DNA from 3 places in the Sporolactobacillus terrae genome. Region 3 is predicted to be linked to each of the others. Evidence: riboswitches for the same ligand, from Rfam matches in the RefSeq annotation. Region 3 holds a riboswitch; each other region holds the start of a gene.

Region 1 (10,274 bases), 1.3 Mb from region 3:
GTATCACAGGCAGAAGCCGGTGCGGATATCATTGCTCCTTCCAATATGATGGATGGTTTTGTGATCAGTATTCGCCAAGCACTTGATGAAGCAGGGTTCTCGCAAATTCCGATCATGTCCTATGCAGTTAAATATGCATCCAGTTACTTTGGACCGTTCCGTGATGCAGCGGAAAGTGCACCGAAATTCGGCAACCGCAAAACGTACCAGATGGATCCGGCGAACCGTAGAGAAGCGCTGCGCGAAGCTGAATCAGATATTAAGGAAGGCGCTGATTTCCTCATTGTCAAACCAGCATTGCCTTACCTTGATGTACTGCGCGATGTGCGCAATCAAACCAATATTCCGCTCGTTGCCTATAACGTCAGCGGTGAATATGCGATGGTCAAAGCAGCAGCGCTCAATGGGTGGATCGATGAAAAAGCGGTGGTTCTTGAATCGTTGACCGCGATGAAACGTGCCGGAGCCGATATGATTATTACCTATCATGCAAAGGATGCGATCCGTTGGCTTCGTGAAGAATGAGCTGGAAAAGAATAAAGAATGAATGAACCCGGACAAACAGCTGTCCGGGTTTTTTACTAAGAAAAACTCGGTGCCGGGAATCCAGTTGACAACCGGATTTCAGTCACCGAGAACGCTTAACCTTTATTTTGTTGCCTGCATGTTACTGGGACCCCAACTGCTGGGAATATGCGTGAACAAATTGGGTCAGTGCAAGTAATTTGTCCTCACTCACTTCAGGAAAGATCCCATGACCAAGGTTAAAAATATATCCGGGCTTTCCGTTCCTTTCTTCTAAGAGCCGCTTTGCGCGTTCCTTCAGCATCGGAAGCGGCGCAAGAAGTAGCGATGGATCGAGATTTCCTTGAATCGCTTTTTCGATGCCCAGCTGCCCAAAATCAGCGAAACTTGTCCGCCAGTCAATGGAGAGCACATCAATCGGGAGCTGATTCCATTCAGGTAAAAGATGTCCGGCTCCAGCAGCAAAGTACAAACTTACCGCATGCGTTTTCTTTAGCTCAGAAAAAATCCGCTGCATCGTTGGTGCGAGATAGCGATGATAGTCTTCTGCGCTGAGTGCTCCAACCCATGAATCAAAGACTTGTACCGCTTGCGCCCCGCAGCGAATTTGTGCATGCAGATAATTCAGCGTCATTTCCGCCAAATCTTCCATGAGTGCCGCCCAGTCTTCTGGATGGGCATACATGAACCCCTTGGTGCGATGATAATTCTTCGACGGTCCGCCCTCAATAAGATAACTTGCGAGCGTAAACGGGGCACCCGCAAAGCCGATCAAAGGCACATTTAATTGTTGATGGAGCAGTTGAACGGTTTCAAGAACATAAGGCAAATCACTTGCCGCATCGAGCGACCTCCAATGAGAAAAGTCGGCGCCTGTACGAATCGGATGGTTGAATACCGGCCCGACACCTTCAACAATCTCAACCTTCAAGCCGCGTGCTTTAAGCGGGGTCATGATATCGGCGAAAAGGATCGCCGCATCAACACCGAGTTTTTCAACAGGAAGGCGCGTCACTTTGGCACATACATCCGGATGGTGGCTGATTTCAAAAAAAGAATAGCGTTCGCGTATTGCTCTGTATTCCGACTGATAGCGTCCCGCTTGCCGCATGAACCAAACAGGGGTAAACGGTACAGCTTCTTTTCGGCACGCCCTCAGAAAGATATCATTAAACAGGATACTCATTCCTTTCAAAAGAAGGATCATAATACTATGTTTATTTTTGGTTAAATCATACACTATTCATTTTACGTGAAAAGTGCGAAGCCTGCACCTATTTTGCTGTGAGTTGCTGATTATTCGTAAAGTGGTCGTGTACGTAATCATCGCATAAAGATCGACCCATTTCGTGTATAATAGAAGGTAGATTAGGATTTAAAATCAGAGGAATCGTGTTGAATAAAAGGGAGGCGACGCTGCATTTGCTTTTAATCGCGCTGAGTGCAATCATTATTCCATTTTTATTTCTTGTCTTGTTGAACATTCCGGCAACAAAAGGAATGCCTTTGAGTGCGCTGCTGGTAGGGCTCGCTGCCTATTTTATCTGGGGCATGAGTCCGCAAGCCTTGTTTTCTTCAGTGTTACAAGGCGCGCATAAGACGCTGACGATCTTATGGATTCTATTCGGCGCTTTAGTTTTGCTAAACACGCTTCAGCGTACCGGTGCCATTAAACGGATCAATCGCGGCTTCACCTATATTTCCGGTGATATGCGTGTTCAGACGGTGATCATTGCCTATCTATTTGGGTCGTTGATCGAGGGAGCGGCGGGCTTTGGAACGCCGGCAATGGTTACGGCTCCGCTAATGATTGCGATTGGCTTTCCGCCGGCGGCTGCAGTGACGCTCGCACTGATCTCGGACAGCACAGCGGTATCTTTTGGCGCGGTGGGTACGCCGATTTCGGTTGGTTTAAGCAACATTGTTACGAGTAACCCCGACTTTTTCCGTGAAATTGGACAAACCATTACGATTCTTGATCTTTTTGCCGGTTCGTTTCTACCTGTTTTATTAATCTATGTACTGACGCGTTTTTTCACCAATGCACAGGAGAAGGAAAAAGGTGTGTTGCGTTCGATGCTCCCATGGGCGCTGGTTGTCGGCTTTTCATATACATGGTCTGCGCTCGCGTATGCATTTTTCTTTGGCTATGAATTTGTTTCGATTTTGGCTTCCATTACAGCACTGGCCGTAGCTTCAATTACGGCCGCGCGCGGTTGGCTGCTTCCGAAAAAAGAATGGAAGGGCGCGCTTCGCAGTGATTTTAAAGAAGATACCGAACCGCAGACCATGAGCCTGCTTGCTGCTTGGGCACCTTATATTGCGGTAGTTATTCTACTGCTGCTTACACGTATTGTGCCGCCGATCCATCATGTTGCGACGACTGCGTTCGACCTGTCATGGAATAACATCCTTGGGATTAAAGAAGTTCATTCTGAATGGAAGCTGTTGTACTCACCAGGAACGATCTTAACGGTTTCGGCACTTCTGGCACTCATTTTTCAACGGACACCGGCCGAAGCGTTCATATGGGGTGCTAAAATTTCGCTTCGCTCGATGAAAACAACGGCAATTGCCTTGGTTGCAACCTTAATTATGGTTCAAGTATTCAGTAATTCCGGACTGACAACAAAGGATCTCGTCAGCATGCCGGAGTATATTGCCCAAGCTTTTTCGGGAAGTCTTGGCGGGATTTGGCTGGCCGCTGCTCCCTTTCTTGGGGAACTGGGTTCGTTTATTACCGGAAGCGGAACGGTATCCAATCTAACATTCTCCCCAATTCAATTTGATGTTGCGATGGATGCGGGCCTTGATCCGCGGCTTGTACTGGCCTTGCAAGTGATCGGCGGTTCAGCGGGCAGCATGATGTGTATTCATAACGTCGTTGCTGCAAGTGCCGTTGTCGGACTTGCCGGCAAAGAAGGCGAGATTATTCGTAAGACCGTTGCTCCTGCCATCCTCTATAGCGTTCTGGCAGGGTTAGCCGCTTATCTGATCACTTTATTTTTCTGAACTGAACCAGAAATAGTGGAAAAAGAATCTTCAATCTATAGAAAGAGCCCCTAAAATCATATCCCAAGGATTTGATTTCAGAGGCTCATTTTTCGTTATTCAGTGCGGTTAATTTTTATTGATCAGTCCATACTTTTTTTGCAGTTGTGACAACACGTTTTAATTTCGCCCATTGCTGAGCTTCAGTTAACTTGTTGCCTTCTTCAGTGGATGCGAAACCACATTGTGTGGACAAACATAGATTTTTTAATGGAACAAAAGTGGCTGCTTCTTCAATCCGTTTTTGCAGCTTTTCTTCAGATTCCAGTTCAGGAAACTTGGACGTTATCAGACCTAGAACAACCTTTTTGTCAGCACCATTTTGGAAAATTTCTCCAAGCGGCGCAAAGTCGCCGGCGCGTTCATTATCATATTCGAGAAAATAGCCGTCGATGTTAAGCTGTGCGAGATAGGAAGCAACCGGTCCGTAGCCACCGGAGAACAGGAAGGTGGAGCGGAAGTTGCCGCGACAAATGTGCATGGTGACCGTTAAATCTTCAGGAAGATCTTTGACTGCAGCGTTGATCACCGTGACACCATCTTGTGCGATTTGTTCAGCGCTTGCTTTTTCTTCATTGCTTTTTGCATTGCTGATTCGGTCGATCAGGAAGGCCCAAGTCGTGTCATCGAGTTGAAGATAGCGGCAGCCAAGTTCGTAGAAATGCAGGATCGTTTGCCGATAGGCGGTTGCGAGATCTGCTAAGAAGTCGGCACGTGTTTCATAGAAGTTAACCGCTTGATCATCTCGGTGGTCACGGAAGTAGAGTGTAGGACTTGGGATCGTTTGTTTTGCCAGCACGCCTTCAGGTACGATACGCTGCAAGTATGTAAATGCCTCGTAGAATGGATGGTTCGGATTGTAGGCAACTTTGTCGACGAAGCGGACGTTGGTGTCACGCGTTTTTGCACCTTTAAATTTATAGCTTTCATGTTGTGAATAGGTCTCAACGCCGTTGAGATTGGCGAGAAAATCCAAATGCCACCAGCTGCGACGAAATTCACCGTCGGTTACGGCTTTTAGTCCTAATGCAATTTGCTTATCGACGATTTTCTTGATCTCCTCATCTTCGACTTTGGTCAGTGCAGCTTGGTCAATTTTTCCTTCATGAAAGGCTTCTCGTGCTTCTTTCAATGCTTGTGGACGCAAGAGACTTCCTACTTGGTCGAAACGGAATGGCGCTTTTTTTGCTGTGCTTACGGTCATTTCTTTATCCTCCTCAATTTTTATGGCACAATCATTCATCATGCAGGAGACCTAAGTGATCAACCGGGTGCTTTAGAGCAAATAAAAAAGTCTTCTTTATTTGGGAATAAGAAGACTGTGCGTTCGGGTCTCTTCTTATCCCTCCGGCGTTTTAAATGCCGGCTGGGATTAGCACCTTGTCGCAAAACGACGGTTGCTGAAGCGTCATCAGGCCAGTCCCTCGGCTTCTCTAGATAAGAATGATTGATTCATTGATTTGATTGTCTTGAAGTCTACGCTAAATCGGTTGGCTTTTCAAGCTTTTTTAGCCAATTTGCAAAAAACGATCGTCTGTTCAAAGCAGGCATAATTTTTGACAAGCAGTGCCATCCTTTTTTACGCTAAAGTTATTCTCGTATGAAGCTGGTGATTTAATGGAAAAGGTGAAAATCGGTCGAACGGAACTAACTGTAAATCCACTTGGGCTTGGAACAAATAAAATTGGTGGGTATAACTTGTTTCCCAATCTTGATGATGAGACGGGAAAGCAGGTGGTTCAAACGGCCATTGACCACGAGGTTGAAATGATTGATACCGCATTTATGTACGGGCTCGGTCATTCTGAAGAACTGATCGGTGACGTGCTGAAGAACAATGATCGTGAAAAAGTAATTTTGGCAACGAAAGGCGCGCAGCAAATTGCTGCGGATGGCGCTGTCACGTTGAGTAATAATCCTGAATTTCTGACGCAAGCAGTTGATGAAAGTCTGAAACGACTGCAGACCGATTATTTGGATATCTTTTATATCCATTTTCCAGATCAGGACACGCCGAAGGCAGAAGCGGTCGGAGCGCTTCAGCGTTTGAGAGAAGCGGGCAAGATTCGGGCAATCGGCATTTCGAATTTTAGCTTGGAACAAATTAAAGAAGCTGATGCAGACGGTTATGTTGATTTAGTCGAAAATCAATACAATTTGCTGCAGCAGGATGCGATGCGTGAAGTCGTCCCTTATCTGAAGGAGCGTGGGATTACCTTTGTGCCTTATGAACCGTTTGCTGCCGCACTTTTGACCGGACGCTACAACCCGGATAACTTGCCGCATTTTGAAGCAGGCGATCACCGTCTGACGATTGATTTGTATCAACCGGATCAATTGAAGCGAAATGTTGAAAAAGTTGAAAAGCTGAAACCGATCGCTTCGCACTATGGTGTCACAACGGCACAACTTGTTCTTGCTTGGTACATGAAGAATCCGCTGATCGGACCCGTGATTCCCGGGGCGCGTACACCGGAACAACTGCTGGCGAATGTGGCAAGTGTTTCTACAGCGCTTCGGGATGAGGATTACCAAACGATCGATCATGTCTTTGCCTCATCGAATTTGTAATCAGTTGAGCAGTCTCATGCTAATGGAGTATGATGAGAAGTGCAGTACAGGGGACGCTTGATCGCGCAATTTTATTATCTGAATGTATGAAGAACCGCAAAAGGTTAAATAAAGAATGGAGCAGCCGTTTTCGAGGGGTTTCCTCGCTGAAGCGGCTGCTTTTTCTTTGTGCGCTTCACCAGGCATGTGTGTCTTTTTCTACATAATAGGTGTTCTAACTTTCGGCATCCCTAGGATGTGCATACACATAAGAGAAGGAGGTTGTTTAATAATGGCTAAATACAGTATTCATGCCGGACATAATTCCTTTGTTCCTGGTGCTCAGGGGTTTATCAAGGAAGAAGTCGTTAATCGGCAAATCAAGAACGCGGTTATCAACGATCTTCGAGCAGCAGGTCATACGGTCTACGATGATACGGATGACCAAGCAAAAACACAAAACGAGAATCTTGCTGCAATTGTGCGCAAAATAAACAGCCACACTAATCTCAGTTTAGTCGTCTCGATCCATTTAAATGCAGGCGGTGGAACGGGGATTGAGGTTTACCAACCCGATATACGAACAAATGGGGTTGCGCAGCGTGTGCTCAATGCAGTTTGCGCGGTAACGGGATTAAAAAACCGCGGCGTCCACACGAATTCGAGTTTATATGTTCTGCGCAATACGACTGCTCCTGCGATTCTGGTTGAATGCGGCTTCGTGGATCATCAAAGCGATGCAACTTTCGTTTCTACCCATACCGATGCAATTGGTCGGGCCATTGCAGAAGGCATCTTAGGAAGCACCATCACGTCAAAAAAGTCGCGTGCGGCAAGTCCAAAAGTGGCAAGTCCGAAAAAAGAAGCTGCCCCTTCATCCGTTCAGACTGCTTCGTTGCTGCGAAGAGGCAGTCGCGGTTCAACGGTCAAAGTCGTGCAGCAGAATTTAATTCATGCCGGATACAGTGTGGGTAGTGCAGGTGCGGACGGAGTCTTCGGTGTAGCAACAGAAGCCGCTGTTCGTGCACTGCAGCGTGACTCAGGAATTACGGTGGACGGAATTGTCGGCCTGCAAACCCAAATTGCACTCAGTCAGGCGCTAAGAGGTGGTTTGGCTGTAGTTCCGTACCCGGGACACATCATCAAACGGGGAAGCCGCGGCCGTGATGTGGAAAGAATCCAACGTGCCCTGTCGCTTTCAGTAGACGGAGTCTTTGGACCTGCGACCAAGAAAGCAGTCAAAGCCTATCAGCGACGCCATAATCTTTCTGTAGATGGCATCGTAGGACCAGAAACTTGGAACACGTTGTTTTAGGCGAAGGGCAATGCAAGGCGTTATCGATGTGGGAATCGTTTGCAAAGCGTCGTATTGCTTGAAATCAATGAGTCACGTGAATCATTTGATTTATTTTGTGTGTTTCTATAAAACGGTGTCTCTGAAACTCCGACCGCCTATTTGTCGGAGTTTTTGTGGCATGCAGCATTCATGAAAAAAAGTGTTCCTAGCCATACTAGAGATGAATGAATTTTTGACAAAGAGGATGGTCGCACTGAATTTTTACAGCTATGACTACATCGAAGGTCAAACTCATACGGCAGCTTTTGTACAGTTTGGTTTTATGGCAGCGCTGCTTCTCATTATTTTTTTCTTTATTCTCCGCTTTAGAAAAAGACGGATGCCCCATAAATATACGGAGATCATTTTTTTAGCTGGGATTCTGATTATCTTGCTTGCGGGAATCCAAGTGAATGATTGGCTGAACCGTGAGCATGTACAAAATGAATACCGCGGCGTGCTCAATCAGATGCGGCAGCTGTCACGTGAGTTGGATGTTCCAGTGGATCACATTTACACCAATCATTTGAAGCCGGATGAGGTGGCTTTATTTCTGGCAGGTGATCACTTCTATCGATTGGAACGAACAGAGGGCGATCCCGATCATTATATGCTTGAGCGGATTCAGGTGATCAATGAATTCTCCGTGAAACTCATCGAAAAGTGAAGGGGGACGCAGTGTGTTTTCATACATGGACGTAGCCATTAAGTTAGTCATCGGTCTCATCTGCCTCGTCATTTTCATCAATATGTCGGGTAAAGGCAATCTAGCACCGTTATCTGCTGCCGATCAAATCCAGAATTATGTGCTTGGCGGGATCATAGGCGGGATGATCTATAACCCGGATATTACAATTATGCAATTTCTGATTGTTCTGCTCATCTGGTCAGGATTGATTATCGCGATGAGAATCTTGAAGGCGAAAAACAGTGAGGTGCGTAAGTGGATTGATGGTGACCCAATTGTCATTGTTAATAAGGGTAAAATGATCCCAAAAAATTTTAAGAAAGCCAATCTGTCGGTTACGGATTTTGCGACCATGCTGCGGATGCAGGACATTTACACAATAAAAGATGTGAGCCGGGCGCAGGTTGAACAGAACGGGCATCTCACCGTATTGAAAAAAGATAACGAACGGCTTGGTTTTATCCTTGTCGCCGAAGGTTCGATTGATTATGATATGCTTGATTTGATGGACAAGGATGAACAATGGCTGGTTGACGTGTTTCAGCATATGGGGATTGCGTCGAAGGAAGATGTCTTTTGCGCGGAATATTACAAAGGTTCGATCACCGTATATACGGACGATATGGAGAAACAAACCTCCCCTGTTGCGGTTATGCGCAAAGATCCTCTTTGAGGCAGACGAGCCGTGTTCACTAAAAATGTCTCTACGGGAGCGGTGAACGTGGCATATATCATTAAATTTATTTATGGGTTTTTATTGCCTCCAGGACTGTTTGTGACGGTGCTTGCGTTATTGAGTGTCATGCTGTTTCATAAAAAAAGCAAACTGGCGATTTTGCTTGGAGCGGTTACCTGCCTTATGTATCTTAGCTTCATTCCGCTTACTGGGATTCTTTTGGTGCACCCTCTGGAAAATCATTATCAGCCGCCGGAAAAGCCGAAGGGCGATGTCCTGGTGATGCTTGGCGGGGGGGCGACGCTCGGAACGCCTGATTTAGGAGGGAAGGGGCAGTTGTCGGGCAATGCGGCGAATCGATTACTGACAACGTTCCGTTTGTATCAGAAAACGCATTTACCGATCATTTTAAGCGGAGGAAAGGTCTATCCGGACAGTGGACTTGAGGCTGAGATCGGTAAGCGTCAACTCACGGCACTTGGCGTACCTGCAAACAAGATTATTACGGAAACCAAGAGCATTACAACGAAAACCAATGCTGAAAATACGAAAAAAGTAATGAAAGCATATCGGTTTAAGCGGCCGATTCTGATTACATCAGCCTTTCATTTGCCGCGTGCGGTCTTACTGTTTCAGAATGAAGGTGTTCGCGTGACGCCCTACCCGACCGACTATCTTGAAAGCAGGCGTGTTGCACTTTATCCCGGTCAGTTTGTTCCTGCAAGCGGGGGTACTGCATTTACTGCGCTGAAGGAATATATCGGGATGTTCGCCTCACGCTTTTAATCCACCGAGAAAAGAGCATCCGCAGCTCGGATGCCCTTTCTCAGGAGGCTTGACATTTATTTACGCCATTCGGCACCACTCGATTTGGTGTCGGGTCGAATGAGCTGCTGCTTTTCAACGCTCAAACGGAATTAGTAGCAAAATGCTGCACCTACAATGATTAACAAGATGAACAGTACAACAAGAAGTGCGAAGCCGTTTCCTACGCCGCATCCGCAGCCGGCACCGCCTTTTACTGGTTCGCCCATCAGAACACCCCCTCATGATCGGATACTGCATTATATGTTGCAGTTACCTAGAATGGGAGGGCAAATGTACCGATTTTTTTCTGATTGTCGCTTCGTTAACGATTAAAACGGTTGCCGGATACCGTTGAAAATCAGTGTCATGGCGAATGCAGCCAAGAAAAAGATTGCTGCTGCATAGTCAAGTCGCCTAAGTTTCAAAGGATGCAATTTCGTTCGGCCTTCGCCGCCATGGTAGCAACGGCATTCAATCGCATTGGTCAATTCAAACGCGCGACGGAATGCCGACATGAACAGAGGAAGGATAACCGGAAAAAAGGCGCGAATCCTATTGAGGATCGTTCCGGTACCAAACTGGGCGCCGCGCGCTTTCTGTGCCTCGATAATTCGGTCGAGCTCTTCAGCGAGCGTTGGCAG
Region 2 (10,274 bases), 300 kb from region 3:
CACTGGCCATCATCTACAATCAAAAGCATGAGCATGTCGGCCGCGATCATTTTCAAGAAACCGCCTATGCCGTGCTCGTCGATTTATCCTTACTCATTGATTCACCAAAGGATTATTATATTGCCGGGATTGGCGATACATTAGCCAAGTGGTATGAAGCAGAGGCGATTCGGAAAGATGAGAGTCAGCAAAACGATCCCTTTGTTTCACTTGGACTAAGTGCAGCTCTGCAGACAAAAAAGTTGCTGCTTCAGTATTCCGAAGAAGCGGTAACAAGCATGGAACGCCACCAAATCAGTCCGGCCTTCCGAATTATCTCTGATGTTATTGTCGGAATTTCCGGAACGGTCGGCAGTTTCGCCCGCGATTATGGGCGCGCTTCCGGTGCCCATGCGATTCATAATGCGATGATCAAGATCCAAGGCATGAGCCGCTACCAGCATGGCATCAAGGTCGCATATGGGTTGCTTGTCCTGCTTGCCACATTGGGACAGCATGCGGAAGTGCGCAAGCTGCTGCCTTTTTATAGGCGAGTTGGTCTCATTGACGCATTGGAGCAGTTCAGACTGAAGAATGTCAATGAGGCGAAGCAAATTCTGGCCAAAGAATGCGTGGAGACGGAGATTGGTTTCCGTTTTGTCTTCAAAACATTTGATGAAGCGTTTATTCTGAATGCATTAAATCAGGTGGAGACGCTTGCAAACGAAAGCAGCGATGCAACGCTTACGCCGCAGTCTCGATCATAAGGCAGATGAATAGAAAAGATGAGCCAAATTTTAGATGAAGAAACAACATATCTCACGCTTTTTAAAACATTGCATCAGCACCCGGAACGATCGCTGCACGAGCATGAAACAACCAATCTGATTAAAAAAAGGCTTCAGGACCTTTCCATTTCGCTAAGGGAGAGCCATCTTGAAACGGGAGTTTTCGCCGATATCTCAGGTGATCCGGACGGTCCGGCTATCGGACTTCGCGCGGATATTGATGCCTTGCCGATCCTTGAACAAACCGATCTGCCTTATAAGTCGCAAAATGACGGTGTCATGCATGCCTGTGGCCATGATTTTCATACAACCGCTTTGCTTTGGGCTGCCGATCTGTTAAAGCAAAATCAGCCGAAACTCCCGGGTACGGTTCGGTTGATTTTCCAGCCTGCTGAAGAAGCGGGACACGGAGGGCTTAAGGTGGTTAATGACGGTCAGCTCAAAGGACTTCGTGCGGTGATCGGCGTGCATAATAAACCGGATCTGCCGGTAGGAACGATTGGCATCAAATCCGGTCCGTTAATGGCTGCTTGCGATAAGTTTAAAGTTACATTTCATGGCATTGGCGGACATGCAGCGATTCCTGAACGCACGCGAGATGCGATCGTTGCTGCCTCATCGTTCATTCAAACGGTGCAATCGATTGTCAGCCGCAACATCACCCCGAAGCATGAAGCAGTGGTGAGTGTCACAAGTATTCACGGCGGCGATGTCTGGAATGTGCTGCCTGAAGCAGTTGAACTGTTGGGTACGGTACGCACTTTTTATGATGAGGACCGCGTGTTAATCATTGACCGATTTGAAGCAATTGCTGCTGGACTTCAACATGCGTACAATGTGCAGGTTCAGGTTGAGTGGGGGCAAGGCACGCCTTCAGTATTTAATAATGAAACAATAGCGAAGATCATTTACGATGCAAACAAAGCGGAGACTAACGTGGTTACCCCAGACTTATCGGTGGCCGGCGATGACTTCTCATGTTTCCAGCGTGAAGTTCCGGGCGTATTTGCCTTTATTGGGTCGAATGGACCGGAGGACTGGCATCATCCTGCGTTCCGTGTTGATCCTGCCGGAATTCAAACAGCAGCCACCTTCTACTACCGATCGGCTATCGCTGTTCTGCAAGCATTAAAAGATGAAGAAAGACCCGAACCGTCGCTGCCTGATGAACGTTAGCAAAGCATGCACATTGTAAACGACAGATCTGTGATCACCACCAAAAGAATAGCCATGATTCAGTCATGCTTATCCAGAGAGGCGGAGGGATTGGCCCTGCGAAGCCTCAGCAACCGACCCACACGTGGCACGGTGCTAATTCCACAAGCAGAATACGTTGCTTGAAGATAAGTCGAGGACACGATCGAATAAAAACCTGCTTCCTCCTCTTAGACGTGAAGGGAAAGCAGGTTTTAATTTTTTGTAAGGAGTGGTCAGCATCATGAATAGTGCGCTTCGAAAGACCGTTGAAAACAGGCGTGAACAATTAATTGAACGGTTGATTGCCCATCATGTCTACAAGAAAAATGGAAAGCATCTCTTTGAATTATCCTTATCAGAACTCGAACATGAATATAAACAGGTGCAGAAGCGCGCTTAAATTCATGGATTCACGCACCATGGCATGGTCGGCTTTTTCTTACCGTGAATCCTTTACGTTTGAGAAAAAGTCGAACTTGTCCGTCGTTACGAAATCAGGATTGGGAGTAGGCGAAGCGGTTTTGAGCATATGTGCCAAACGATTGAGCTGCTGCGAGAGGAGTGTCCGCTCCTTCTCACTCATGTTAAATACGAACCCGTACTGGAAAATCTCTGTTTTGAGTTCCTTCGCCCAAACGACTGAACCATAGAATGTAGCTGCCTTCCCAAGAATCGTTGTTTCTATTTTTAAGATCATTGAGGAATCAATCCCGAACCGTAAATCCGATAAGAAGCGCAATCCGCCCAGCCCGATATTTTCAATTAAAATACGCGATTGCCCGAGACGAACCGTTTGACCATGGAAATGATCTAATGTGACGGACGCTTTTAACGGCGATTTAAGGGCGACTCTAAAGAACTTACGCCTATTTTTATGAGGCTTTCTTTGAGCATGTCGGCTTATGTCGGCGGAACGGCCACGTTGTTTGCGCACAAATTTGGCAAACTGGTCGGCCGGTATGGGTCTAGAAAATAAATAACCTTGTACGACATCACATTTGATTTCTTTCAGCAACTGCAGCTGTTCTTGCGTTTCGACTCCTTCTGCGACTACGCGCATGTTCAAATGGTGAGCGAGATCGATGATTGATTGCGTAATAAACCGAGAGCTGTTATCGCCAGTTGCATTCAAGTCATCAATAAACGATTTATCAATTTTCAGCGTATCGATCTTGCCTTTGAATCGTTTCAGATAAGAAAGCGATGAGTAGCCGGTGCCGAAGTCGTCAAGATGAATGCCAATTCCGTTTGCTCTGAGGCCATCTAAAATCGAAAGAACCGTTGCTTCATTTTCAAGAAGCGAGGTCTCCACAATCTCAACTTCCAAATTGTGCGGGTCCAGTTTTGTTTGATTTAAAATTTCCAGAATACGTGTAACGAGGTCGTTTTCTAGAAAACGATACGCCGTTAAATTGACGGAAATTGGGAGTTCGGGTAGTCCAGCTTCCTGCCAAGCCTTATTTTGGCGACATGCCGTCTCCTCGATCCAGCGGTCGATTTGACGCATAACGCCGATTTCTTCTGCAAGCGGGATGAATTCCGTTGGTGATACAAGCCCCCATTTTGGGTGATTCCAGCGGATCAGTGCCTCAGCGCCCACAATTTGATTGGTAAAGAGATCGACCTTGGGCTGATAATATAAGTCGAATTGATGCAAATCGAGTGAATTTCTCAAGTCTGACTCTAAGGTGAACCGCTTGTAGCCAGTGATATCCATCGTGGATGTGAAGATCCGGTAACGGTTATGTTTGTCTTTCTGTGCCCAATGAAGTGCAGCGTCGGCATGTTTCATTAAAGTTGTGCCATCATCGCCATCATCAGGAAAGATACTGATCCCAAGATTGAGTGAAACCGGGATCCGGTAATCGTTAATGAGGAACGGTTCGTCAAATGCGCTGACCATGGTTTCTGCGAGATTGACGACCGTTGGATAGAAGACATTTGGACAGAGAATGAGAAACTCATCGGCACTGATTCGGGCGATAAAATGACGCACATCAAGTAAAGCTCTCAGTTTTTTCGCAAACTGTTTTAGCAATTCATCACCGGTCGGATGGCCTAATGTATCATTGATGTATTTAAAACGCTCCAGATCCAAATACATTACAGCCAGATTCTGGTGCAGCGAGTTGCTGACAATCAATTCCTGTTCCAGTTTTTTGCGGAAAAATCTGCTGTTAGGCAGATCGGTTAATTCGTCATGATTAATCAGGTATTTGGTTAACGCTTCTGCTTCTTTGCGTTTGGTTACGTCTTGAATACTGCCGATAAACGTTGCTTTGTCGCGATAGATAATTTTCTTAATCGAGCAATCAAAGTGATGCATCTCACCATCTCTGATCTTTCGAAATGAAAAATCGATGCCTTTCTCTCCAGCGACTAATTGATCGGTAATGGATCGAACGTTCGATTGATCATCCGGATGCAGCACATCAAGAATGCATGCATCTCCTGCGAGCTCTGGTTCAAGAAATGCATAGAGTTGCGGATTCCCATAAATGAGTTTTTTTCCTTGAAAAATAAAGATCGCAAAAGAAGCACTGTCTGTGATGCTTTTGAAGAGTATTTCCGATTCGATAAGCGATTGCTTCAAACGATTGGTTTGCGTCACATCGGTTGCAACCGCAAACATGCCAATCACTTTATTCTCAGACGTAGTCGGGAGCATCGTTAAATGGACATCGAAACGCCTGCCGTTCTTGTGCACGAAAACGGAATTTAGGTACTGCTTCTCACCAAGCAGCACCCTCTGATAAGCAGTGGTGAATGAGGGAATTTGTTCATCTGCCAGAAACTGATCCATTTTCTTTAAGATGATCTCATTGACCGGATAGCCAATAAACTTAGAAAAGCGTTTGTTTGGTAAAGCGATGACTCCATTCACATCCATATAGAAAATGAGATCAGGGCTGTTGTCAAATAATGAACGATAAAATAAATCAGGATACTGGGCGGTATCCCCATTCTGATGATCTGCACACTGCTTTTGATCGTTATGCATGGTCGCGGGCCTCCGTAATTCGCATGAATGTCACTCGGTTTCATGATTCATTATTTTTTTTTGTGATATAAAGATAATAGTATAAATGGCTTATTTTGACTATCGAAGAATGTTGAAATAGAAATTTTTTATCAGTAAAAGCAGTGCCGTGATGAACCACTGGTGCTGCACAGGTAACAAGCGCGTCTTTTTCTATAGAAGAATCACGTGCGGATGATCCCTATTGATCCGGCGAATACGGAACAAATTGCCTCCCCTTTCGATACGATAGCCACAATGTATACGGTTTCATCGAATGGTTAGGTGGACGATGAAACAAAGTGATGGAGAGTGAGTCGAGCATGAACGCTGCATTTCTGATTACTCCGAAAAACGAAGTGGAATTTGTTTATGAGGATTGGACCATCAGGCAGGCACTTGAAAAGATGGAGCATTATCGTTATACCGCAATTCCGGTGCTAAATCGAAGTGGGAGGTATGTGGGGACCCTAACCGAAGGCGACATGCTTTGGAACTTGAAGAACCATGCATCGCTCGATTTTAAAGATACAGAACATCTGCCATTGAGTCATGTGCCGCGCCATCGGGATAGTTCGGCGATGTCGATTAATGTCGCCATTGAAGATATGATCGAAACGTCGTTGACACAAAATTTTGTTCCAATCGTGGACGACAGCGGCGTCTTTATCGGCATTATTCGACGAAAGGAGATCATCAGCTATTTGTTAGCGCAACAAACAAAAGTCCGATGCTGATCAGGAAGGGACAATCAAAGGCAATGAAAGCTGCAACCAATGATCATTGGTTGTTCCTACAGGAAGATGTGCACTGCAAGGGTTATAACTTCTGATGCAGTGCCCTTTTGACTGTTTTTCCATAGTTTCCGCGTAGCGCCAGAATAAAAAGGACAAGACCCAATGGAAGCAATGCCGCGTATTGGATGACGTGGAGCAAGAGGCCGGCCGACAATGCGGCATTCTGCTGTATGCCTAGTCCGGCGAGAGCAACGATGACACCGTATTCGAAAAGACCGACGGCACCGGGCGAGGCGGGGATAAAACCGACGAAATTCGTTGTAGCAAAAACCGCCAGCGATAAGCGAAGCGATTGGTGCCAGCTATAACCGAATGCGGCCAGTCCCGCCCAGGTGGCCACAAGCAGGAGAACATAGGAGAAAAGCACCCAAAGCATCATGTTCAACATGCTGATGGTCAGATAACGACGAATGAAGCGGCGCAGCCGCGGCACAAAACAGAAACCGGCGAGAAGCAACACGATCAGCGCGATACAGGCAAAGAAAAGCATCCAGAGTAGGTGAACAATCACCGGGTCGGTAAATCTGGAAAATGGAACCGCAAGCAGTGAGATCAGGATAATCGCAATCGAATCCGCAACCGCTGGGATCATGACGAGTTTTGTTCGCCGCAGCGCGCTGTAGCCATCCGGGAAGAACGCGAAACGTAAACCATCCCCAATATGGAGCGGAAGGATCATGTTTGCCGCATGTCCGATGCCGACGATCTGCAGGGCGGTCAGCCGATCAATCGCCGAATCGATGCCCAATGTATAGCCAAGTCCGCGAACATAGTTTGAATAGAGGGTGAGCACAACGGAAACGAAGACCAGAAATCCATTAATGTTCGCATGGAACAGCGGACTAAGGTCTAAACGACCAAGTGTTTTGAATGAATAATAGATCACAAGCATTGTAATGATAATACCGACTATAAGTTTGAGTTTTGTTTTTTTGGTCATATACCTGCACCCTGGAATCGGTTTTGAACGGCGCAATCGATTAAGCGATCGGCCGATCTTGGGACGAGTTTTTCGCTTTGGCGATCTGAATGATCCGCTCAGTGATCACGCGAGCAGACTCAGGCTTCCTGAAATGGTACTGGTTCTCAGCGATTTGCCGCAACTTTTCACCGCTATGCGCCGATAATTCTGCGATCATCTCTGGCAAATCCTGCACATCTCTGCAATAAAGTCCTAATTTATGAGTGACAACAAACTGGGGATTCTTCGCCTCTTGTCCGCGCAGCGCACCGGTTACGATGACGGGTTTGCAAAGGTTGACTGCTTCCATTAAGACATTAGGACTTGCCCGCATGATCAGAAGATCCGCCTCCATCATCCGCGCCTTCACTTCCGAAGTAAACCCGTAAATGGTCACTTGATTGCCAATGTAGGGAGCTAGGGTTTGTTCGAGTGTTTTCTTTAAAACTGTATTGTGTCCGGCAATAATGGTTAGGCGGATCATTTTATTGTGAACCAATGTTCGAGCGATTTTCAGCACCTGAGCCGATCCCTGACTCCCGCTCATTAATAAAATTGAAATGAAATGCTTGTTTGCAAGGCAAAGTTCGGGACGTTGTAATGTGCAGAACGCGCTGCGTACCGGGAAGCCGGTCTTCACTAATTGCTCCGGTGCCATGCCGGCCTTCAGCATCTGCCGCCGCGTCTCTTCAGACGGACAGATCACATTGGCTGCCCGTTTGTCCGCCCACAAGTTTGTGACATTGTCTAAATCTGCAATCAACGAAACGACCGGGATATCCAGATGTGCTTGGTTTAAGACGCTGATCACCGAACCAACAAAGAGGTTATGCACGGACACAATGACGTCCGGACGAAAGGCGCGAACCTTTTTTAACAGCGGTTTCCGAATGCTGTGCGCAATAAATGTATTAATGAAACCCTTAAATGGATTACTCAACTGATAGAAGAGTCCCCATAATAAGGGACGTTTTACCGCAAACGAGTCATAATTGCGGCTTGATGAACGAAGAAGCCGATTGCCGAGTTCAAATCCATCAATCACTATGTAATGACTATCCGGTGAAAGAAGCGTTAGCTGCTCGCTCAAGGCCTCGGTAATGCTTTTATGCCCGCAGCCTGTATGTTCCGAAGAAAGAAACAGGATTCTAGCCACAGAATAATTCCCCTTTAGATGTCTTTATGAAGTAGTTCTAGCTCTTTGATACTATTTTCGCTAAGTCCATTCCTTTTATTGACCAAAATGTTTAAAATTCTAGGCCGGTTATAGCGTTGGATGATGATGTAGGGAAGATTGCATAGAACCGCAATGAAAAACATCAGTGCGGACATGCCCGTATGCGTCCATTGCATATACAGAAGCATACTGATAATGATGCACCAATGGACAAGCTCGGCACGACAAGTCTCTTGGGCAAAGCGATATAAATAATCAGAACCGGAATGCTCCATTTGCTTTTTGGAAAAAAGGAAGGACAGAAAATCGCTGAGCTCCGGCAAGAGGCTCTTCCATCTTCTCACGCCAAACCATTGCTGATAGAAAGCGCCGTCTTTTTCCCAGCGTCTTGTTCGGAACAGCCAACCATCGATATGAAAGATGGTTGGCGGAAGCTTGATCGAAATCAGCGTATTCATTAACGAGAGGATTATAAAAATAAATAAATTATTAATCAGTACAAGTAATCTCACAATTGTCCATCTCTTTTCTAGGCCGAGGAACCTCCGTACATAATCTATGCAAAAATGACCGCTTGATGAAAATCAGCGGATAAATAATCAAAGGGACACTTATTATAACTATAGATTAAAAGATCGGCAGAATCAATATAAGCGGTTTGGGACAAGGGACAGGCAGAAGAGCATCGTCACCATTGCTCGGGAAATTAAACTTTTGAAAGTGACTGATAAAATGTAAAAATGGTCGATAAACTTTTGAAAGTGACTGATAAAAATGCAAAAGTGGTCGATAAACTTTTGAAAGTGACTGATAAAAGCACAAAAGTGGTCGATAGCCATAGCTGTCTTGTATTTTTCTGTCCACGCGAAAAAAACTATTGAGGTGGTAAAAACCACTGACATCTTCAGTACTTGGGACAACTTGGGCCATTCAGCATTCATTCAGGACCACAGTATGATAAAATGTTTGCAACTGGCGACCAAGTTTCACTTGTTCTCATTTCGTTTACCTGTCACGACTTTGAAGGTGAGCTAAGTGAATCCAATGAAGAATCGATGAATAATCAATTTTTTGCATTGGATGATATACCTAATCATCTGTTTGTCGATCATCAAATGTGATCAATACGCCTTTATCAAAACGCTCGAGTCCGAGTATTGACTAAGTGGCAGGTCAGCAAAACAAAAAAAGCGCCGTACAGCGCTTCTTTTTGATCGTGTTCATCGGTTTGTGAAGGTTCGGTCGATGAGATCATACTCTTCTTTTGAGAGCTTTACATCAAGCGCGTGGACAATGCCTGGAATTTGACCGGCATTACGCGCACCTGGAATCACTGCAGTCAGATCGGGATTTGCCAAGTACCATGCCAGTACGACTTGAAGGACGTCAACATGATGATTCTGTGCAATTGAGCGAATGGCGTCTAAGTTCTGGATTGTTTTTTGGAACGCTTCGCCATTGAACTTCGCATCTTTACTGCGCGGATCGCTTTCTGCAAAGGTCGTATCCTTGTTAAACTTGCCTGTGAGCAATCCGGATTCAAGCGGGAAGTACGGAACAAAAGAAATACCCGCATCACGCAAGTAAGGAAATAGTTTCTCTTCCTCATCACGGTGAATCAAGCTGTAGTAATTTTCAATGACATCAACATAGCCATCCTGATTGGCTTCCTGTGTCTGTTCAAATGAAAAGTTGGAAATCCCGATGGCACGAATTTTACCCGCTTCTCGTAATTCTTGAAGTGCGCCGACTGCTTCACTTTTTGGCGTCTCTTTGTCAGGGAAGTGTATATAAAAAATATCGATATAATCGGTCTTCAGTCGTTTCAGTGCGTCATCCACCGATTGTTTCAGAAACTGGGGATTATTATTCAGCACCATCTCACCGCTTGAGAAGTCATGGGCGGCTTTATCGGCAATGATCACTTGCTCTCTTGGAAAATTAGCAATGACTTCACCAATCAGTTCTTCAGAGCGTCCTTTTCCATAGATAAAAGCTGTATCAAGCAATTGAATCCCCGATTTAAGCGCAGCATGAACGGTTTCCAGACCATCCGATTCTGATAAATTGGAAAACAAGTTATGACCTCCGACCTTGTTTGTACCCAGACCAAGAGGAACCGTTTCAACCTGACTTTTTCCAATTTTCACTTTGCTCATCAAGATACCTCCTTTTATTATAGGAAAGCTAACGTTGTCACTAATGTATCATAACGCTTGATCAAAATCCGTTTTCATGCTCAATGATCGATACGTTAACCGCCCCCAACATCTATTGGTCGCGCTCCTCCTTGGATTTTTATTTGCCGTCATTGTACAATCAATTTAATAGGTGGCAGCGGATATTAAATTCAGAA
Region 3 (10,274 bases):
CCCAAGGCAATCGATGGATGGGTACGCGTTGCTTCCACTAGATCCATTAAATAATTTTTGATCGCATCAGAAACGAAAACCGCTGCGGTTAAATGACGGAGATAGAGCAGATGATCGATGGAAAGAACCGGCTTCAATCTGCTAAGCGGGTCACGATCCGAATCCCGATCAAGCAACGACAGCTCATGTTTTCGATCTGGATAGCCAATTGACAATTTCATCAGAAAACGGTCAAGCTGCGCTTCAGGAAGCGCATAGGTTCCTTCGTACTCAATCGGATTCTGCGTGGCCATGACAAAGAACAATTCAGGCAGCGCCCGAGTGACCCCGTCAACGGTCACATGCCCTTCAGCCATTCCTTCAAGCAATGCAGACTGTGTCTTCGGTGAGGTACGATTGATTTCATCGGCAAGAATAATATTGCCCATAATTGGGCCCGGTCTAAATTCAAATCGGGATTCCTTTTGATTATAGATGGACAGTCCGGTGATATCGGAAGGCAGAAGATCCGGCGTAAACTGAATGCGTTTGAAATCAGCGCCGATTAATTTGGCGATCGTTTGCACCATGAGCGTTTTGCCCACACCGGGAATATCTTCAATGAGTACATGCCCGCCGGCAAGTAGGGCTACTATAATGAGTTTCACAGCTTTTCGTTTGCCAACAACAACACGTTCAACATGATCTAATAATTCAGAAATTGTCTGATGCGCCTCAATGCTTGGATTCATAAGTGACCTCACTTCTCACAGATTTCATTTTTCGATTATTATTTAGTCGTTCTTTTTTATTGTACAAAAAAAGAGCCGTTCTTTCCAAGGATCGGCTTAAAGGCTTCTTTTTCCGCCGGGTTCGCCGGCTTTTGCTAAAAAATAATCAAAGTTGACATTTGAGCTGTTCGGCCGAGGCGACCAATGTTTCGACACCGCCGCTCAGCTGGTCGATGATCGCCGCAAGTTCCCGAATGGTTTGATCGGTTTGCTGCGACAAACGGCTGTTTTGATCGGCGGTTTTAATGATTCCTTCGAATTTCTCTCCGGTATGTGCCGACTCTTGCATCCCCTTCTGAATAATTGCCGTGGTCTGATCCAGCGAAACGGCAACTTCATGAGAGACGGTCGTTGAATTTCCGATCAGTTCAGCGATTTGAGTCATGGCATTACTGGTCTGATCGGCAAGCTTCTGAATCTCCTTGGCAACAACCGCAAACCCTTTGCCGAATTCACCGGCACGCGCGGCTTCAATTGCCGAATTAATCGCTAAGATATGGGTTTGCTCTGAAATTTCTTTAACTAATTGAATGACACGGCCAATTTTATTTGATGATTGCTCAAGCTGACTGACCATACCTGCCATCTCATGTACTGAATGAAAAGCTGCCTCGACCTGTACAAGCAGTCGATCCAACTGGCCTTGGCCTGCAGCAGCATGCGCTTTTGCATGCTGCGACAGTTCGTTTCGCTTCACTGCAGTCTCTCGGACACGTTCAAACTGGTGCATTTGACTGCTCATTAATCGCTTGTTCTCTTCCGACAAATGGACCAGTTGATGACTGACGTTTCGAATTGCTGCGCGCAAATCTTCGCGTCCGACTGCATACTCTTTTTTTAAAGCTTTTTCGTATTCTGCATCGTACGCTTCCAGGACCACTTGCTGCTCAAAACTGATCATTTTATTGATTGCCTGAATCATGCGCTCAGCATCCGCTCTGTCTGCCATCCGAGTCAATACAAGGGTCACTAAGCTCGAGGTTAAGTTCTGGAATGCCCCCATATAAACCGGCGGCTTCAGCCCAATCCTGTAATGGATCATTCCCACTCGATTTCTACGCGCAAGAAATGCTTCATCCAGTACGCCTGAAAAAAGCTCAAGAACATGACTTGCAAGGGTCTGGCTCAACTTTTCAACCGTACTGTTCTGTTCAATGATCTTCTTCAGTGAATCAATTTTATTAAATCCAGCATAAAATTCATGCGCGATCCGTGCCATTTCTTTCTCAACGAATGGACGCATCATTTTTAAGATTTGCAGGTCTTCCTCATTTAAGCCCAGCATCTCTATTTTTTCCAATACATCCGGGTTTTGAATGTTCAGATTGACCTTTTCCGATTTTGCGCGAACCAGCAATGAATGCTGCTTTTTCCTTCTCAACACGTGCATCGTCCAACCCCTTCTGCAGCCCTTTGTCATCGGGTGACGGCGAGCGTCTTATCAAAAACAAATGCTCAAATAAGACGGTCGTCTGCTCGATCTCCTAAGTTTATCCGTTCTCTGTTCCGATTTGCAACCGTTCACCATTTTGTTTATGCCAGATACTTTTCGGTAAAATCACTTTCCGCGAGTGGCTGACTGTAATAATAACCTTGAATCGCGCGACAACGGCATGCCTCAATAGCCCTTAGCTGCTCTTCCGTTTCGATTCCTTCAACGATCACATCCACCCAAAGCTGCTTCGCCAACGTTACAATGGCCGCGACAATTGCTTGATCTCGGTGATTTCGAACAATATCGATCACAAAGGAACGATCGATTTTCAACTGATTAATCGGCAAATTTTTTAAATAGCTGAGCGAACTGTACCCGGTTCCAAAATCATCGAGGCTGACACCGACGCCAAGTGCTCGAATCTCATTCAAAATACGCACGGAGCGCTCAAGATCCTCGGCCATCATCGATTCAGTGATTTCCAAGTTAAGTCTGTTCGGAGCAAGCCCGCTCATTTTCAGTGCATGTGCGACTTGTTTGACAACCGTCTCATCACGAAACTGATTAAACGACAGATTAACCGAGATGGGGACATTCAACGCACCTGTCTCCTGCCATTTTTTCATTTGTCTGCATGCCTCATTCAGCACCCACCAGCCGATTTCCCGAATGATGCCCGTTTCCTCGGCCACCGCAATAAAGCCGCTTGGCGGCAATATGCCGTGACTCGGGTGCTCCCATCGTAGCAGCGCCTCTACACCGACGAGTGCACCGCTGCCGGCATCGACTTGCGGCTGATAATACAACACAAATTGTTGCTTGTACAATGCCTTTTGCAGCTCATCCTCAATACATATCTTTTTCATCAACTGCTGATGAAGCATCGTGTTATAGAAAAAATAGCTTTCTTTTGTGTCCTTCTTTGCTTCGCGCAATGCAGCATCGGCACAGCCAAAGAGCTGCACACTGTTGGCGCCATCTTGAGGAAAGCGTGAGATACCGATACTGTATGTCGCATAGATCTCTTTGCCATCAACGATGAACGGCAGCTCAGAAGTATGTGTCAACAGTTCGGCGGCATCAATGAGTTCGCTCCTACTCAAACGATTCTTGAACAAAATCATGAATTCATCACTGCTGATACGGTAGAGTTCTGCCGCAAGCGGTTCAAGTGCTGCATTGATACGCCCGGAGAGCATGATCAGCAATTTATTTCCAATCGTCCGCCCATACATTTCATTAATCATCTTCAGCCGATCGATATTGATCTTAAACACGGAAAAGGAATGGTCTTTGCGCTGATCGATCATCGCTTCAATGACTTCCTCAGCAACCAGTTGATTCGGCAATCCGGTAAGCGGATCATGATAAGCCTTAAATCGAATCGCCTCTTCCTTTTTTTGATCATTGTTATCTTTTAATTGCTGATAATTTTCCATAATCAGCTGCAAGTTCAAGTTAACGATTTTTTCCAACGCTTTAGAAATGATTAGCGCCTGTTCGCGACAATTCACTTGTCGATTGATCGCCTCAATGATGCAATTAATGAAACCATGTGACAAAGCAATCTGGTTGGACAAATCCAGCTGATAGCGGAAGCACAAAAGCGCCTGTTCACGACTGGAACGTATAAAGCGTTGGTCAAGAACGCCGCTTAAAAACATTTGCGTAATTTCAACGTTTTTATCGCGAATCGTTGTGCTTAATGATCTTGGTAAAAGCGTGCTCTGAAACTTAAAAAGATCAAACACAAATTCGGTTGTTGCATCAGCAATCTCATCACTTAAGCGGAGCAGAAATGGCCGAACCCAGCGCAGTAGTTGCAGATCAAACAAATGAAGATTGAGCAGTTGAATCCGTCGGCGTATCCGATGATCGCTGATTGACAACTCTGCAGGCTGTTCTTTTACTTTTTTTAACCAGTTTGCTTTGTTCCATTGGTCACTCATCGTTTGGCGTGCTCCCTCGTCAGTTCTTAATCTAGCGTTGAATGTTCATTATTTATATCGTCAGATACGAATGAAACATGAACACATTGGTTTTCAAGACTAATTTTGTGTCATTCGTTGTTCCGAATAGCCGACTGATGTCGCTTTTCATACACGTATTAATCGCTTTTATGTAGCATTGTAAGCTTTTCTCCCTAAATGTGCATGATGCTACAAGACTATTTATTGTGAAAAACGAATAATTTTGTGAAATTTATGCATTGACGGTCCATGTAATCCATGATAGTATTCAAGTTAACTTAATAAACTCTTATTAAGAGCGGCGGAGGGACTGGCCCTATGAAGCCCGGCAACCTTTCAGATTTATGAAAAGGTGCTAATTCCAGCAAGATTTTCCAATGCGAAGTCTTGAAAAATAAGAGGGTGCGGATTGTCACAGAAGCCTCTCTAACTAGAGAGGCTTTTTATTTGCCCCACTTAACCAAGCGGATTGAAACAGGAGGATGAAAGAATGGGTAAAGTATTGAGCGCGAATCTCGGCTATCCAAGAATTGGGGAAAAAAGAGAATGGAAGCGAGCTCTCGAAGCTTTTTGGGCAGGCAAATCATCAAAAGAAACTTTTTTAGAAACCATTAAAACGTTACGACTCAGCTACTTAAAAAAACAAAAGGATCTCGGCGTTGATCTGATTCCGATTGGCGATTTCAGTCTCTATGACCATGTTCTCGACACCGCGGTTCTCTTCGGCTTGATTCCTGATCGTTTTCAAACGGATGAAAAAGAGATAGCTTTAGAGACCTATTTCTCCATCGCACGAGGAAATCAGGATGCCGAAGCATCGGAAATGACCAAATGGTTTGACACAAACTATCACTATATCGTTCCGGAAATCAGCAATGACACGAAACCGCATCTGACGAAAAACCGTCTTCTTGATCTCTTCAATGAAGCCAAAAACGAACTTGGCATTGTTGGAAAACCGGTGATTGTCGGACCGATCACTTTATTAAAATTGGCAAAAGGCTATGATTCCGATCACTTCGACACATTGCTTGACGCGCTGCTTCCTCTCTATGTTCAAGTACTTGCTGAACTGCAGGAAGCCGGAGCAGAGTGGGTACAAATTGATGAACCGATTCTGGTCAAAGCACAAAGTGAGGAAGATCTTGCCGCATTCAGCAAGGCTTACGCCTACATCAAGAAAAATGTTCCTGAATTGAAGTTGCTGCTGCAAACGTATTTCGAGGCGCTGGATCACTATCAAGAAGTGACTGCTCTTCCGGTTGACGGATTCGGATTTGATTTTGTTGCCGGTAAAGCGGGAAATCTTGCAGCCATCAAGACCTACGGGTTTCCAAAAGATAAAGTACTTGCAGCAGGAGTCGTCGACGGCCGTAACATTTGGAAAACCGATCTTTCCGCAACTTTTACGGAATTACAAACCTTGCTCTCTGCAGTAAAAGATCATAAGAATCTTTGGGTAACGCCATCGTCAAGCCTTCTTCATGTTCCGGTAACGGTTTCCAATGAAACGGAGCTTGATCCTGTTTTAAAGCATGCCCTTGCATTTGCTGATGAAAAACTAGGCGAAATTGTGGTTCTTGCCAAGGGACTGAATGAAAGCGAGGCAGCAATCTACGGTGCTGTTGAGCAAAATCGTGCTGATCTGAACGCCCTGCAGCAGTCGGTTCACCGCAATAATGCAGCGGTTCAAGCAGAGCTGGATCAATTGAGCAAAGAACTTCCAACGCGACCTGCTTCCTTCGATTTGCGTCAACAGGTGCAAGCGGATGCGTTCCAACTGCCACCGCTTCCGACCACAACAATCGGCAGCTTCCCGCAAACAAAAGAAGTTCGCCAAGCACGCCGCAATTGGCGCAAGGGCGAATGGTCGGACAGCCAATATGATCAATTTATTAAAGAAGAAACGAAAAAATGGATTGACATTCAAGAGGAAATCGGTCTGGATGTACTGGTACACGGCGAATTCGAACGCAACGATATGGTTGAGTATTTCGGTGAAAAACTGGACGGCTTTGCATTCACGCGCTTCGGATGGGTCCAATCGTACGGCTCCCGCTGCGTGAAGCCGCCACTGATCTTTGGTGATGTTTCCTGGAAAGAACCGATGACCGTAAAGGAAAGTGCCTATGCACAATCCTTAACCAATAAACCGGTTAAAGGGATGCTCACCGGCCCGGTCACCATTTATAACTGGTCTTTCGTTCGAAACGACATTAGTCAAGCCAGCGTCTTTAACCAGATTGCGCTTGCACTTAAAAAAGAAGTCCATGCACTTGAAGAAGCCAATATCCGTATGATTCAGGTTGACGAACCCGCGCTTCGCGAAGGGCTTCCGCTTAAGGAAGAGAAGAAAGCAGGCTACCTGCACGATGCTGTTTATTCGTTCAGGCTTGCGACAACCTTTGTTAAAAACGACACACAGATTCATACGCATATGTGTTATTCCGAATTCGATGAAATCATCGACACCATCGATGCTTTGGATACGGATGTGATCTCGATTGAAGCGGCACGCAGCCACGGCGAAATCATTGCAACCTTCGAGGACTTCCATTACAAGAAGGGGATTGGCCTCGGTGTCTATGATATTCACAGCCCACGCATTCCAAGTGTAGCGGAAATGAAATCCTACGCCGAACGCGCATTGAACGTTCTTGATCCAAAAGTTGTTTGGATCAACCCGGATTGCGGCTTAAAAACACGCCGCACGGAAGAAACCGTCCCTGCACTTAAAAATATGGTTGAAGCAGCGCAGCAAGTGCGCGCCGAACTCAGCCATACCGTTTCTCGATAAATCAAAGCGTACAAACAAGCCGCGACACGAAGTCGCGGCTTGTTCGGTTTCATCACACGTTTATCCCCTTATGGCGCCTAAAATCAACGCTTCGATTGTCTTCGCCGCGGGCGTCTTGTTTCGTTGACGGAGACTGCTGCTTATCTTAGTAGGATGAGTAGCAGCAAATTCATATCGATTCTTTACTTACAAAAAAAGAGCCTGCACAAGGCTCTTTTTTTCTGTACCACTCACATATTATGGGACGAATCGCGCAGTACAACATCGGGATGCTTTTGCTGAAACCAGCGCAGTGAGAAATCATTTTCAAAAATGATCACCGGGCGGTCTTTATAATCGGTAACCACCAGATTGTTGGCGTTGCGGCGAAGTGCTTCTGCATCCTCGCGACTTGCAATCCATTTTGCTACCTGATGCGGCATCCGTTCAATGTCCAGAGCAACACCGTACTCAGCCTGCATGCGGTAGACAAAGACATCGAACTGCAGCGTTCCGACAACGCCGAGAATGGTCTCTTCATAAGGCGTTTTATAGACCTGAATCGCACCTTCCTGTGCCAGCTGACTGACCCCTTTGAGAAAGTGCTTTTGCTTCATTGCGTTTTTGGCTCGCACTTTAGCAAAATGCTCCGGAGCAAACTGCGGCAATGCACCAAAATTAAACGTATCTTTCGCTTGGCATACCGTGTCGCCAATCTGATAGAAGCCTGTATCGTAGAGCCCAACAATATCCCCTGGAAATGCATCATCAATCATTTCACGGCTGTCGGCAAAGAATTGCTGTGGCTGTGCGAGTTTCAACGGCTTGCCCGTTCGATCGAGATAGACGCTCATGCCTTTCTCAAATTTACCGGAACAGATCCGCAGAAAGGCAATTCGATCGCGATGCGCCGGGTTCATGTTTGCTTGAATCTTGAAAATAAACCCTGAAAAATTCGGGTCATTCGGTTGAACGATGCCTTCACTCGAGTGCCGCGGCTGCGGCTGCGGGGCAAGTTTCAAATAGTGTTCCAAAAATGTCGGAACACCGAAACTTGAGATCGCGCTCCCGAAAAAGACCGGTGTCTGCTTGCCGGCTTTCACCGCCTCAAGATCAAAACGGCTTCCTGCTTCATCCAGAAGCATCAGGTTTTCTTCCAGCTGACTCAAGGTATAATCGTCAACCTGATCCTTTAAGATATCCGTCAGTTCCTCAACCTCGCCTAAATTCTGAACCTGGCGCTCTCTTTTTTCGTTATACCATTCGATTTTATGATCCTGCCGGTCGTAAACCCCGCGAAAGGACTGCCCCATCCCGATTGGATAGTTGATCGGATAGGATTCGATACCGAGCACATTTTCAATTTCCTCAAAAAGTTCCAATGGATCCTTGCCTTGACGATCCAGTTTATTGATAAATGTAAAAATCGGAATCCCGCGGTCACGGCATACCTTAAATAGTTTTATCGTCTGCGGTTCAACGCCTTTAGCGGCATCGATAATCATGACAACGCTGTCGACTGCCATTAACGTTCGATACGTATCTTCACTGAAGTCCTGGTGCCCCGGGGTATCCAAAATATTAATCTTATACCCATCATACTCAAACTGCATCACACTGGAGGTTACGGAGATCCCTCTCTTTTTCTCCAACTCCATCCAGTCTGAAGTCGCAAATTTTTCAGCCTTTCGTGATTTGACCGCGCCAGCCGTTCGAATAGCGCCGCCAAGCACCAGCAGCTTTTCAGTCAGCGTCGTTTTACCGGCATCCGGGTGAGAGATGATGGCGAATGTACGGCGCCTGTTTAATTCCTGCTGTAACCGATTCATGGTTTCCTCCTACTAAGATCAGATCCGACGCAGTCTGTCTCAAGACCGCAGTCAAGAAAAAGGCACTCGCTCTGCCGAATTAAGTCGGCAATTCAATGCGAATGCTTTTTCAATCATTCTTCCTTAATTATATACCTAATTTATGTGAATCATAAATGCTTGTGACTTATTTGCTGACTAATCCGTGAACACGATCCATAACCGCTTTTTTCAAAGCGTTGAATTTCTTATCGCGATCTGCTGCATCGGCGCCTTTAACACCAAAGTAGAACTTAATTTTCGGTTCCGTACCGGATGGGCGCAGGCAGAACCATGACCCGTCTTTCAGTTTATATTTCAGTACATTCGACTTCGGAAGCTTAATCGCCGACGTGCTGCCTGAATCCGTTTCGACTGCCTCAGACGTTTGGTAGTCTTCGATGACAGCAACCATAACACCAGCGACCTCATGCGGCGGCTGCGTGCGGAAGTTATTCATAATCGCAGCAATTTCTTCTTTACCGGTGATCCCTTTCAAGGTCAGCGATTCCAGACCTTCTTCAAAGTAACCATACGTCTTGAATACATCCTGAAGCGCATCATAGAAAGACTTGCCTTGTGATTTAAAGTAAGCAGCCGCTTCGCAAGCAAATAGCGCAGCTTGAACTGCATCTTTGTCTCGGACAAAGGAGCCGATCAAATAGCCGTAACTCTCTTCGTAACCGAATAGGAAGCTGTATTTGCCGCTTAATTCATAGTCATGAATCTTCTCACCAATGAACTTAAATCCGGTCAAGGTGTCGACGGTAGGAATACCGAAAGCCGCTGCAATCGTTCGACCAATTTCAGAGGTGACAATTGTTTTCACAACGACGCCGTTATCGGGCAACAATCCTTTTTCTTTCTTTTGCGTGAGCAAGTAATCGAGCAGCACGGCGCCCGTTTGATTTCCCGTCAGAACGACATAGTCGCCTTGATCGTTTTTTACGGCAACACCGAGACGGTCAGAATCGGGATCCGTTCCAATCAAGAGATCCGCATCCAGCTTTCTGCCATATTCCATCGCAATCTTAAACGCTGCATGTTCTTCCGGATTTGGTGATTTTACCGTTGAAAATTCCGGATCCGGTTCTTCCTGTTCTTTGACAACCGTCACATTTGTGAAACCCCATCTTTTCAAACCATTAATAATCGGGTAGCGGCTCGTTCCATGAAGTGGTGTATAGACGATTTTCAAATCAGAACCAACACGTCTAATCCGTTCAGGATTCAACGAAAGCGTCTGTACCTTTTCTTGATAAGCTTCATCCACTTGATCGCCAACAACTTCCAAGTAGCCGCTTGCCTTCAACTGATCCACATCGCCGACTTGTACGGCAAGTTCATCCTCAACCGATGCCACGAAGCGGATCACTTCATCTGCTTCTTTTGGCGGAAGCTGGCCGCCGAATTCATTGTAGACCTTATACCCGTTATATTGCGGCGGATTGTGGCTCGCCGTGATAACAATCCCGG

What was found. A riboswitch is a leader RNA that binds a small molecule or an ion and turns the genes downstream of it on or off. The one in region 3 is predicted to bind S-adenosylmethionine.
Region 1: linked by a shared signal. The riboswitch ahead of K7399_RS02400 (vitamin B12 independent methionine synthase) and the one ahead of metE (5-methyltetrahydropteroyltriglutamate--homocysteine S-methyltransferase) in region 3 are both predicted to bind S-adenosylmethionine.
Region 2: linked by a shared signal. The riboswitch ahead of K7399_RS10315 (Fur-regulated basic protein FbpA) and the one ahead of metE (5-methyltetrahydropteroyltriglutamate--homocysteine S-methyltransferase) in region 3 are both predicted to bind S-adenosylmethionine.

The regions. Positions count from the first base shown of each region.
Region 1 covers NZ_CP082837.1:526,547-536,820, forward strand. The annotation lists gene hemB (porphobilinogen synthase) at 1-525, shown strand, start outside; gene hemE (uroporphyrinogen decarboxylase) at 668-1,711, opposite strand; gene K7399_RS02395 (L-lactate permease) at 1,921-3,537, shown strand; gene K7399_RS02400 (vitamin B12 independent methionine synthase) at 3,653-4,780, opposite strand; SAM riboswitch class I at 4,913-5,020, opposite strand; gene K7399_RS02405 (aldo/keto reductase) at 5,194-6,147, shown strand; gene K7399_RS02410 (N-acetylmuramoyl-L-alanine amidase) at 6,419-7,441, shown strand; gene K7399_RS02415 (DUF3290 family protein) at 7,668-8,129, shown strand; gene K7399_RS02420 (DUF421 domain-containing protein) at 8,143-8,823, shown strand; gene K7399_RS02425 (YdcF family protein) at 8,872-9,612, shown strand; gene K7399_RS02430 (YjcZ family sporulation protein) at 9,744-9,860, opposite strand; gene K7399_RS02435 (energy-coupling factor transporter transmembrane component T family protein) at 9,963-10,274, opposite strand, start outside.
Region 2 covers NZ_CP082837.1:2,154,396-2,164,669, reverse strand. The annotation lists gene K7399_RS10325 (iron-containing alcohol dehydrogenase family protein) at 1-746, shown strand, start outside; gene K7399_RS10320 (amidohydrolase) at 765-1,943, shown strand; SAM riboswitch class I at 2,010-2,117, shown strand; gene K7399_RS10315 (Fur-regulated basic protein FbpA) at 2,206-2,364, shown strand; gene K7399_RS10310 (EAL domain-containing protein) at 2,404-4,965, opposite strand; gene K7399_RS10305 (CBS domain-containing protein) at 5,307-5,720, shown strand; gene K7399_RS10300 (lysylphosphatidylglycerol synthase domain-containing protein) at 5,803-6,720, opposite strand; gene K7399_RS10295 (MGDG synthase family glycosyltransferase) at 6,761-7,897, opposite strand; gene K7399_RS10290 (glycosyl-4,4'-diaponeurosporenoate acyltransferase CrtO family protein) at 7,912-8,430, opposite strand; gene K7399_RS10285 (NUDIX hydrolase) at 8,881-9,039, shown strand; gene K7399_RS10280 (aldo/keto reductase) at 9,139-10,077, opposite strand.
Region 3 covers NZ_CP082837.1:1,851,387-1,861,660, forward strand. The annotation lists gene K7399_RS08770 (AAA family ATPase) at 1-731, opposite strand, end outside; gene K7399_RS08775 (globin-coupled sensor protein) at 877-2,160, opposite strand; gene K7399_RS08780 (putative bifunctional diguanylate cyclase/phosphodiesterase) at 2,304-4,154, opposite strand; SAM riboswitch class I at 4,462-4,576, shown strand; gene metE (5-methyltetrahydropteroyltriglutamate--homocysteine S-methyltransferase) at 4,666-6,972, shown strand; gene K7399_RS08790 (peptide chain release factor 3) at 7,203-8,780, opposite strand; gene K7399_RS08795 (phospho-sugar mutase) at 8,947-10,274, opposite strand, start outside.